3 regions of the Cellulomonas sp. A375-1 genome follow, and region 1 is predicted to be linked to each of the others. Evidence: predicted binding sites of a transcription regulator. Region 1 holds the regulator's gene; each other region holds the start of a gene.

What was found. The regulator HrcA, encoded in region 1, represses chaperone genes, less so after heat shock. The targets are predictions, from matches to a motif close to TTNGCACTCGNNNNNNNCGAGTGCNAA.
Region 2: the regulator HrcA is predicted to act here: its motif matches at 1,057-1,083, upstream of groL (chaperonin GroEL).
Region 3: the regulator HrcA is predicted to act here: its motif matches at 2,035-2,061, upstream of CWIS_RS06555 (Hsp20/alpha crystallin family protein).

What each region holds. Positions count from the first base shown of each region.
Region 1 is NZ_LFKW01000101.1:23,975-27,245, forward strand. Features, by position in the region: gene dnaJ (molecular chaperone DnaJ) at 1-986, opposite strand, end outside; gene hrcA (heat-inducible transcriptional repressor HrcA) at 1,084-2,106, opposite strand; gene CWIS_RS10565 (DUF3097 domain-containing protein) at 2,296-3,159, shown strand; gene CWIS_RS10570 (hypothetical protein) at 3,239-3,271, opposite strand, start outside.
Region 2 is NZ_LFKW01000018.1:10,706-13,976, reverse strand. Features, by position in the region: gene CWIS_RS01855 (glycoside hydrolase family 15) at 1-968, opposite strand, end outside; gene groL (chaperonin GroEL) at 1,237-2,862, shown strand; gene CWIS_RS01845 (VanZ family protein) at 3,093-3,271, shown strand, end outside.
Region 3 is NZ_LFKW01000057.1:43,384-46,654, forward strand. Features, by position in the region: gene CWIS_RS06545 (sulfite exporter TauE/SafE family protein) at 1-372, shown strand, start outside; gene CWIS_RS17515 (hypothetical protein) at 425-1,426, shown strand; gene CWIS_RS06555 (Hsp20/alpha crystallin family protein) at 1,503-1,943, opposite strand; gene hemL (glutamate-1-semialdehyde 2,1-aminomutase) at 2,275-3,271, opposite strand, start outside.

The sequences.
Region 1 (3,271 bases):
GTCACGTCGACGTGCACGTGCAGGTCGCCGCGCCCACCCACGTGCAGGTGCCCGACGCCCAGGCCCTTGAGCGTGACGACCTGCTCCGGCTGCGTGCCGGGGTGCAGGTCGACCTCCTGCGGGCCGTCGAGCGTGTCGAGCGTCAGCACCGTGCCGAGTGCCGCCGCCGTCATCGGCACCGAGAGCGTCGCGTGCAGGTCGTCCCCGTCACGCTGGAACACCTCGTGCCGACGCTCGCGCACCTCGAGGTAGACGTCGCCGGCCGGGCCGCCGGCCGGGCCGACCTCGCCCTGACCCGTGAGCTTGATGCGCGTGCCCGTGTCGACGCCCGCGGGGACGTCGACCGCGAGCGTGCGGCGCGAGCGCACGCGACCCTCGCCCGCGCACTCCGTGCAGGGCTCAGGGATGGTCGAGCCGAAGCCGCGGCAGGCCGCGCACGGCTGGTTCGTCATGACCTGGCCCAGGAACGAGCGCGCGACCCGCTGCACCGTGCCGCGACCGTGGCAGACCTCGCACGTGCGCGGCGACGTGCCGGGCCGGCAGCACGAGCCCTGGCAGGTGGGGCACAGGACCGCGGTGTCGACCGCGACCTCGCGGTGCACGCCGAACGTGACCTCGGTGAGGTCGAGGTCCAGCCGCACGAGCGCGTCCTGGCCGCGCCGCGAGCGCGGGATCGGCCCACGCTGCGCCGAGGCACCCGTCGCCGCACCGAAGAACGTCTCGAAGATGTCCTGGAACCCGAAGCCGCCGCCCATGCCGCCGCCGGGCGACGACGGGTCGGCGCCCAGGTCGTACGCGCGGCGCTTCTCGGGGTTGCCGAGCACCTCGTACGCGCGCGAGACGTCCTTGAACCGGTCCTCCGCGGCCGGGTCGTCGCCCGCCACGTCGGGGTGGTGCTCGCGCGCCAGCTTCCGGTAGGCCTTCTTGATCTGCTCGGGCGTCGCGTCGTGCGCGACGCCGAGGATCTCGTAGTAGTCGTTGCTCACGAGGTGGTGTGCTCGCTTCCTGGCGGGCTCGTCGGGCGGTCAGGACGCCTGGGCGTCCGGGTGTTCGTCGTCTGGGTGTGCCGGGTGCGGGAGGCAGTCACCCGGCGAGGATCCGGGTGAGGTAGCGGGCCACGGCGCGCACCGATGCCATGGTCGCGGGATAGTCCATGCGCGTCGGGCCGATCGCGCCCACGCGGGCGATCGACGCGCCGCTCTCGTCGCCGTACCCGCTGGTCACGAAGCTCGTGCTGACGAGCCCGTCGTGCCGGGTCTCGTGCCCGATGCGCACGGACACGGTCGCGTTGTCCTCCGCCATGTCCGACAGCAGGCGCATCAGGACGACCTGCTCCTCGAGCGCCTCGAGGACCGGGCCGAGGCTGCGTGCGAAGTCGTCGTTGCCCCGCGCGAGGTTCGCGGTGCCCGCGAGCACCACCCGCTCCTCGCTCTCCTGCGTGAGGGTCTCCTCGACCACGCCGACGACCCGCCGCAGGAGCGCCAGCTCGTCCGCGGAGTACTGCTCGGCCAGGTCGTCGACGAGGCCCGCGAGCTCGCCGATGCGCCGGCCCGCGACCCGCGCGTTGAGCGTGACCCGCAGCTGCGCGACGACGGGCTCGGTGAGGTCGAGCGACGTCTCGAGCGTGCGCTGCTCGACGCGGCCGGTGTCGGTGATGAGCACGACGAGCAGGTGCCGCGGGGCGAGCGGGACGAGCTCGACGTGCCGCAGCGTCGAGCGCCGCAGCGACGGGTACTGCACGACCGCGACCTGGTGGGTGAGCTGCGCGAGCAGGCGCACGGAGCGGTCCACGACGTCGTCGAGGTCGACGGCGTCCTCGAGGAACGCGCCGATCGCGCGCTTCTCGGGCGCCGACAGCGGCTTGACGGTCGTCAGGCGGTCGACGAAGACGCGGTAGCCCTTGTCGGTCGGGATGCGACCGGCGGACGTGTGCGGCTGGGCGATGTACCCCGAGTCCTCGAGCGCGGCCATGTCGTTGCGGATGGTGGCCGACGACACCCCGAGCGAGTGGCGCTCGACGAGGGCGCGCGAGCCCACAGGCTCGCTCGTCGCGACGTAGTCCTCGACGATCGCGCGCAGCACGTCCATCCGCCGCTCGTCGCTCATCGCCGCCTCCGTCCTTCGCCGTCGCCCGTCGACCGCTACCCGTCCGGCCGTTCCCCTGGCACTGCCCGGTCGCACCCCGCGTGTAGCACTCGACCCTGCCGAGTGCCAATCCTACGCCGCGCCCGTCCGGTTCCGGCCGTGCGGTCCGCCACGCCCCCTAGGGTGACGGACCGGAGGACGGAGGTCGAGATGGATCGGTACGGCAGCGACGTGCTCGGCGGCGGGACGGGTGCCGCGCGCCCCGAGCACCACCGCGCACCACGGGTCTCGCGGCCCCAGGCGGCGGAGCGCGGCCTCGTCGTCGAGGAGGTCACGACCGGGTGGGTCGGCGCAGTCGTGCGCGTCGAGAAGTCGGGGGGCCAGCACGTGGTGGTCCTCGAGGACCGGCACGGACGCACCCGCACCTTCCCCCTCGGCCCGGGGTTCTGGGTCGACGGCGAGCCCGTGCGCCTCACGCCACCGGTGACGTCGACGGCCCCCCGCGCCCCCGAGCGCACCGCCTCCGGCTCGCGCGCCGTGCACGGGGCCCGGGCGCGCGTCGCCCGCGGGTCGCGGATCTGGGTCGAGGGCAAGCACGACGCCGAGCTGGTCGAGAAGGTCTGGGGCGACGACCTGCGCATCGAGGGCGTCGTCGTCGAGCTCCTCGAGGGTGTCGACCACCTCGTGGACGCTCTGCGTGACTTCGCCCCCAGCCCGGACCGCCGCGTCGGCGTGCTCGTCGACCACCTCGTGCCCGGCTCGAAGGAGGCGAGGATCGCCGCCGACGCGCTGCGCGCGGCGCCGCGAGACACCGTGCTGGTGCTGGGGCACCCCTACGTGGACGTGTGGCAGGCCGTGCGCCCCGAGCGGCTCGGCCTGCAGTCGTGGCCGACCATCGAGCGCGGCACCGAGTGGAAGCTCGCCATCCTGCGCGAGCTCGGCTGGCCCGCCGCCGACCAGGCGGACGTCGCCCAGGCGTGGAAGCGGATCCTGCGTACGGTCCGCAGCTACGCGGACCTCGAGCCCTCGCTGCTCGGGCGCGTCGAGGAGCTCATCGACTTCGTCACGGCGTGAGGCCCGCGACAAGGTCACGTACGCACGAGGGGCACCCGACCCCGGGCGGGCCGCGGTGCCCCTCGTGCGTACCAGGCGGTCACGCGCGAGCCGTGACGGTCCCGCCCGTCAG
Region 2 (3,271 bases), on a different contig from region 1:
CGCTCGACGTCGCCCGCCTCGGCCAGCACCGTCACCGCCTGCTCGAGGCCTGCGACGAGCGGCGCGACGGTGCCCAGGGTGAGCTCGTCCTCGTCGCGCTCCCAGTAGTCGGGCGAGGCGGGCGGGAGACCGGTGGTGGTGAGCAGGCTCGTCGTGCCGTCGACCGCGCGGGCCACGAGCGGCGCGAGGCGCGCGGCGACGACCGTGCGCACCGGTCCGGGCGGCAGCTCAGCGAGCACGAGCCCCGCGGCCCACATGGCCCAGCCCTGGCCGTCGGTCTGCGCCGTGCGGTCGTCGGGCGGTCCCGAGCCGTCGGGCAGGTAGCGGGCCTCGAAGCCGCCGTCGTCGTGCTGGGCGCGGGTCAGGAAGTCGAGCACCTCGAGCGCGTCGTCGACGTGCCCGGTGCGTGCGAACGCGACCGCGACGAAGGCCGCGTCGCGCGGCCACACGTACCGCCAGCGGTCCTCCCAGCCCGCGACCATCGCGCCGCCCGGCAGCAGGAGCGTGTGCAGGTCGAGCAGCGCGGTCCGGCTCAGGTCCTCGAACGGACCGCCCGCACCCGGCACCGAGCCCGCGGCGAGCCACGCGAGCTGCGCGTCCGCGAGCCGGTGGGCCTCGCGGGTGCCGTGCTCCACCTCGCCGCCGTCCAGGACCGCCCCGAAGTTCGTCAGCTCGGGGTCGAGCACGCGCGTGCCGTCGAGGAACGCGGGCCGGGTGCCGGCGGGGACCGCGACGACCGCACCGTCGGGCCCGATCGCGACGCCCTCCTGGAAGAGCGGCAGGACCGCGTACGGCGTGGTCGGGGCGCCGGCGGCCGGGGCGTCCGCGGCCGCGGCGGGCCGGGCTGCACCCACCTGGACGCCCACCGGGAGCACCGCGGCGAGGATCGCGCCGACCGCGAGCAGCGCGGGGCCGACGGCGCGGGACGCGCGTCGTCGGCCTGTCGTCCGGGCGTCGTCACCTGGCACGCGCGGCACCCTATCGAAGAGGCGGTGCCCGGTGGGCCGAACCGCCGCGCGTCGGTGCGTTCGCCAGGCGTGAAGGCGGGCACCGCTGCTTGCACTCTCGGGGGTCGAGTGCTAACCATTGACTTAGCACTCTCGGGTAGAGAGTGACAGAACCACCCCGGCCGTCAGGTGAGACGTCGGGTGTGCGGGACAAGACCGCGCGCCCGGTCGTCGTCCGTCGCGGGCACCGACCGGCCGACCCGAACCCAAGCGAAGGATCGCTCGCCACATGGCCAAGATCATTGCCTTCAACGAGGAGGCCCGCCGCGGTATCGAGCGGGGTCTGAACGTCCTCGCCGACACCGTGAAGGTCACGCTCGGCCCGAAGGGCCGCAACGTCGTGCTCGACAAGAAGTGGGGCGCGCCGACGATCACGAACGACGGCGTCTCCATCGCCAAGGAGATCGACCTCGAGGACCCCTTCGAGAAGATCGGTGCGGAGCTCGTCAAGGAGGTCGCCAAGAAGACCGACGACGTCGCCGGTGACGGCACGACGACGGCGACCGTCCTGGCCCAGGCGCTCGTGCGCGAGGGCCTGCGCAACGTCGCGGCGGGTGCGAACCCGATCGCGCTGAAGCGTGGCATCGAGAAGGCCGTCGAGGCCGTCACCGCTGCCCTGCTCGCGCAGGCCAAGGAGGTCGAGACCAAGGAGCAGATCGCCGCCACGGCCGCGATCTCCGCCGGCGACCAGGCGATCGGCGACCTGATCGCCGAGGCCCTCGACAAGGTGGGCAAGGAAGGCGTCATCACCGTCGAGGAGTCCAACGCGCTCGGTCTCGAGCTCGAGCTCACCGAGGGCATGCGCTTCGACAAGGGCTTCCTGTCGGCGTACTTCGTCACCGACCCGGAGCGTCAGGAGGCCGTCCTCGAGGACGCGTACGTCCTGCTCGTCGAGGGCAAGATCTCGAACGTCAAGGACCTGCTCCCGCTGCTGGAGAAGGTCATCCAGTCCGGCAAGCCGCTGTTCATCGTGGCCGAGGACGTCGAGGGTGAGGCCCTCGCGACCCTCGTCGTGAACAAGATCCGTGGCCTGTTCAAGTCGGTCGCCGTCAAGGCTCCCGGCTTCGGCGACCGCCGCAAGGCGATGCTGCAGGACATGGCGATCCTCACGGGTGGCCAGGTCGTCAGCGAGACCGTCGGCCTCAAGCTCGACACGGTCGGCCTCGAGGTCCTCGGCCAGGCGCGCAAGATCGTCGTCACCAAGGACGAGACCACGATCGTCGAGGGCTCCGGCCAGGCCGACCAGATCGCCGGTCGTGTCACGCAGATCCGCGCCGAGATCGAGAACTCGGACTCGGACTACGACCGCGAGAAGCTGCAGGAGCGCCTCGCCAAGCTCGCCGGCGGCGTCGCCGTCATCAAGGCGGGCGCGGCCACCGAGGTCGAGCTCAAGGAGCGCAAGCACCGCATCGAGGACGCCGTGCGCAACGCCAAGGCGGCCGTCGAGGAGGGCATCGTCGCCGGTGGTGGCGTGGCGCTCATCCAGGCCGGCAACACCGCGTTCGCGGACCTCAAGCTCGAGGGTGACGAGGCGACGGGTGCCGCGATCGTGAAGCTCGCGATCGAGGCCCCGCTCAAGCAGATCGCGATCAACGCCGGTCTCGAGGGCGGCGTCGTGGCCGAGAAGGTCCGCAACCTGCCGACGGGTCACGGCCTCAACGCCGCGACCAACACGTACGAGGACCTGCTGGCCGCGGGCGTCAACGACCCGGTCAAGGTCACGCGCTCGGCGCTGCAGAACGCGTCGTCGATCGCCGCTCTGTTCCTCACCACCGAGGCCGTCGTGGCCGACAAGCCGGAGAAGGCCCCCGCGGCCCCGGCCGGTGGCGGCGAGGACTTCGGCGGCGGCTTCTGAGCCGACGCCGGCCTCTGAGCTGAGCACCGCCGGACGCCGAGCGTCCGGCAGCACGACCCAGGACGGGCCGGTCACCTTCGGGTGGCCGGCCCGTTCGTCGTCCCCGGGCGCGCCGGCGCAGGCACGGACGGGCCCGCGCAGCCCCCTGCCGCCGCGCGGGCGTGCGCGCTAGGGTCGTGGTCGGCCGCAGTGGCGCGGCCGTGCTGCGAGCACCGGAGCAGGGGGCTTCCGTGACACAGCTGTGGCGCAACTTCTCCGACCTCGCCGCCGTGGTCACGGTGGTCGGGGCGGTGGTCGCTGGTGGGGTCTTCCTCGGGTGCTGGGCGTACCGGGGGACCGAGCGGTCGTCGTCGGCCGTGTGCCGCTCGGTGGGCGAGGCGCTCGTCGTCGTGTGGGCGCTCGTGCTCGC
Region 3 (3,271 bases), on a different contig from region 1:
CTCATCGGGGGCCTGATCGCCGCGCCCATCGCCGCGTGGCTCGTGCGGCTCATCCCGCCGCGCATCCTCGGCTCGGCCGTGGGCGGCGTGATCGTCCTGACGAACACGCGCACGATCATCCGTTCCGACTGGGTGGGCCTGGCCGGCACCCCCGCGCAGGCATGGATCCTCGGCACCCTCGCGGTCGTGTGGGTCGGGGCCGTCGTCCTGTCGGTGCGCGCGTACGGCCGCGACAAGGTCGCCGACGAGCTCGCGGCCCTCACCGAGGCGACGGTCGTCGACGAGGCCACCGCCCGCGACCACGCCGCAGCGCCCGACGAGGCTGGGGCCGCTACCGCGTCCCGTGAGTCCGGCGCCGTCGCGACGCACTGACGGAAGCGCGTCGTGACTCAACCGTGACCTTCGGGGTGCCGATGCACCACGGGTGAGCACCACGCAGGTCGCGTTCCGGTACGCCGGCCGGTCCGGGCTGCGCGTCGAGCGCGGCGAGGTCCGGCTCGGGCTCGCGACGACCGAGCGGCGCACCTTCGTCGACGGCCGTGCCGAGCGGGCCGACGTGCTCGGCACCGGTCTGCTCGTCGTCGCGCGGGTCGCGGCCTCGCGCTACGACACGTCCGACGGCGTCTCCCCCGAGCTCGCCGACCCGTTCGTCACGACCGGCGAGGGCGTGGTCCGGTTCGAGAGCCTGTCCGGGTGCTGCGCCGTGGGCGCGCGTCTCGACCTGCTGCCCAGCGGCCTCGACCTGACGGACCACGCGCCGGGGACGACGAACGTCGAGCTCGGCCAGCGCGTGCGTGAGCTGCTCGGCGGCCCGCTGCCGCGCGACCCGATGCGACTGGTCGTCCACGCGGCGGGCCTGGGCACGCCGACGCCGGAGTCCCGCGTGCACGAGCGCCGGGTCGTGCTGCCCGCACGGTGGGTGCGCTCGCTCGCCGAGCTCCCGTCGATCGCGTCGGTGATGACCGTGCGGGCCGAGCTCAGCGCCCGGCAGGCGCGGTCGTTCGTGCGCTCGTTGCCGCAGGGCTCGGCGGCGCCGGTGTGGGTGCGGCCCGCGCGCGACGGCCTGCGCGTGGTCCCGTCCGCCGGTCCGGGCGCGGTGCCGCTCGGGGTGCCCGGCGCGCTGCGCGAGCTCGAGCCACTGCTCCGGCATGCGCACGGCCTGCGATTGTGGGCGCACGACGCCACGGGCGTCTCGTGGTGGGAGCTCGAGCTGCCGCACGCGCGGCTGGGCCTGGCGCTCGGCATGGACGTCGCGAGCCGGCAGGGGCACGACGTGGCGCGGGACCTGCGCGTGGGCCGGGCGGCCGACGCCGCCGCGGGGCTGCTCGGCTACGACCTGAGCGCGGCGCGGTGGTTCGACCGTCGCCTTCCGGTGGGCCGGGACCTGCTCGACCTCCCGGAGCCCGACCGGGCCGCGCACGCCTGACGCGAGACGTGGCGCGGCCGGCGCCGTGCCCCGAGGGCGTGCGGCGCCGGCCGCGGACGGTCGGGCTCAGTCAGGCTCAGGAGGCGGCAGAGGCCTCGATCGCGGGCTGCTGCGCGCGGTCGCCGTGCTGGACGTCGATCTTGCGCGGCTTGGCCTCCTCGGCCACGGGGATCGAGAGCGTCAGCACGCCGTCGGTGTAGGTCGCCTCGATCTGGTCGAGCGCGAGGCCGGCGCCGAGCGTGAGCTGGCGCGCGTACGTCCCGACGGGGCGCTCCTTGGTCAGCCACTGAACGCCGTCCTCGGTGCGCGCGGTGCGCTGCGCGCGGATCGTCAGCGCGCGGTCCTCGACCGAGACGTCGATGGTGCCCGGGTCGGCACCCGGCAGGTCGAGGTGCAGGACGTAGTGGTCGCCCGCGCGGTACAGATCCATGGGCATCGTGGTCGACGCGCGGTCTGCCGTGAACACCTGACCGAACAAGCGGTCGAGCTCCTGGAAGGGGTCGAATCGCGTAGCCATGAACCCTCACCTCCCTCTCGGTGAGCCCGGACCCTCCGGGCTCGGGGCTGCCCGGGGACCGCGGTCCCCCGGGACGGCTACGCCTCCATTGTTAGCACTCTCGGTGGGAGAGTGCCAAGTCCGTGAGCGAGCTTCTTCGCGGCGACGTGAGGGTGTGGTCGGCGACCACCGCTGGACGCGGCGCGCGCCCCCGGCTCGCCCGCACAAGGCGTGCCCCAGGACCGTCACCGGTCGCTCTCGCTCCCGGACGCGACCGCGTCGCGGTGGTTGCCGGGAGCATACGAAGCCGCGTGGGCGCGCGCATCCGGAGCGCGCCTCCGGACGGCGTGGGTCAGTCGCGCGTGGCCGTCGCCGCGGCGTGCGCGGCGGCCGGCAGGGCGTCCTCGATGCGGCCGAGCGCCTCGTCGTCGTGCGCGGCCGAGACGAACCACGCCTCGAACGCGGACGGCGGGGCGGAGACCCCAGCGTCGAGCAGCGCGTGGAAGAACGGCGCGTACCGCCAGTGCTCGGACGCCTGGACCGCGGCGTAGTCGCGCACGCCGGCCTGCGCGGCCTGCGCGCCGAACGCGATCGAGAACAGCGAGCCGGCCCACTGCAGCGCGTGCGGGACGCCCGCGTTCGCGAGCGCCTTGGTCACCGCGTCCCGCAGCCGGCCCGCGGCCTCGTCGACCGTCGCGTACACCGCGGCGTCCGCGAGGCGCAGCGTGGCCAGGCCCGCGGCGGTGGCGACGGGGTTCCCCGACAAGGTCCCGGCCTGGTACACGGGCCCGACCGGCGCGAGCTGCGCCATGAGGTCGCGTCGCCCGCCGACAGCGGCGACCGGCAGGCCGCCGCCGATGACCTTGCCGAACGTCAGCAGGTCGGGCGCCCACCCCTCGCGCAGCCCCTCGAGCCCCCACCAGCCGGAGAACCCGACGCGGAAGCCCGTGAGCACCTCGTCCTGGATGAGCAGGGCGCCGTGCTCGTGCGTGATCGCCCGCAGCTCGGCGTTGAACCCCGGCGCGGGCGGGACGACGCCCATGTTCGCGGGAGCGGCCTCGGTGATGATCGCGGCGATCCGGTCGCCGTGCGTCGCGAACGCCGCGCGGACCGCCTCGACGTCGTTGTACGGCAGCACGATCGTCTCGGCCGCGACGGCCGCCGACACGCCCGCGGAGCCCGGCAGCGCGAGCGTCGCCAGGCCCGAGCCGGCCTCGGCCAGGAGCGCGTCGACGTGCCCGTGGTAGCAGCCGGCGAACTTCACGACGAGGTCGCGCCCGGTCGCGGCACGCGCGAGGCGCAGCGCGGTCATGGTCGCCTCGGTGCCCGTGGAGACCAGGCGCACGGAC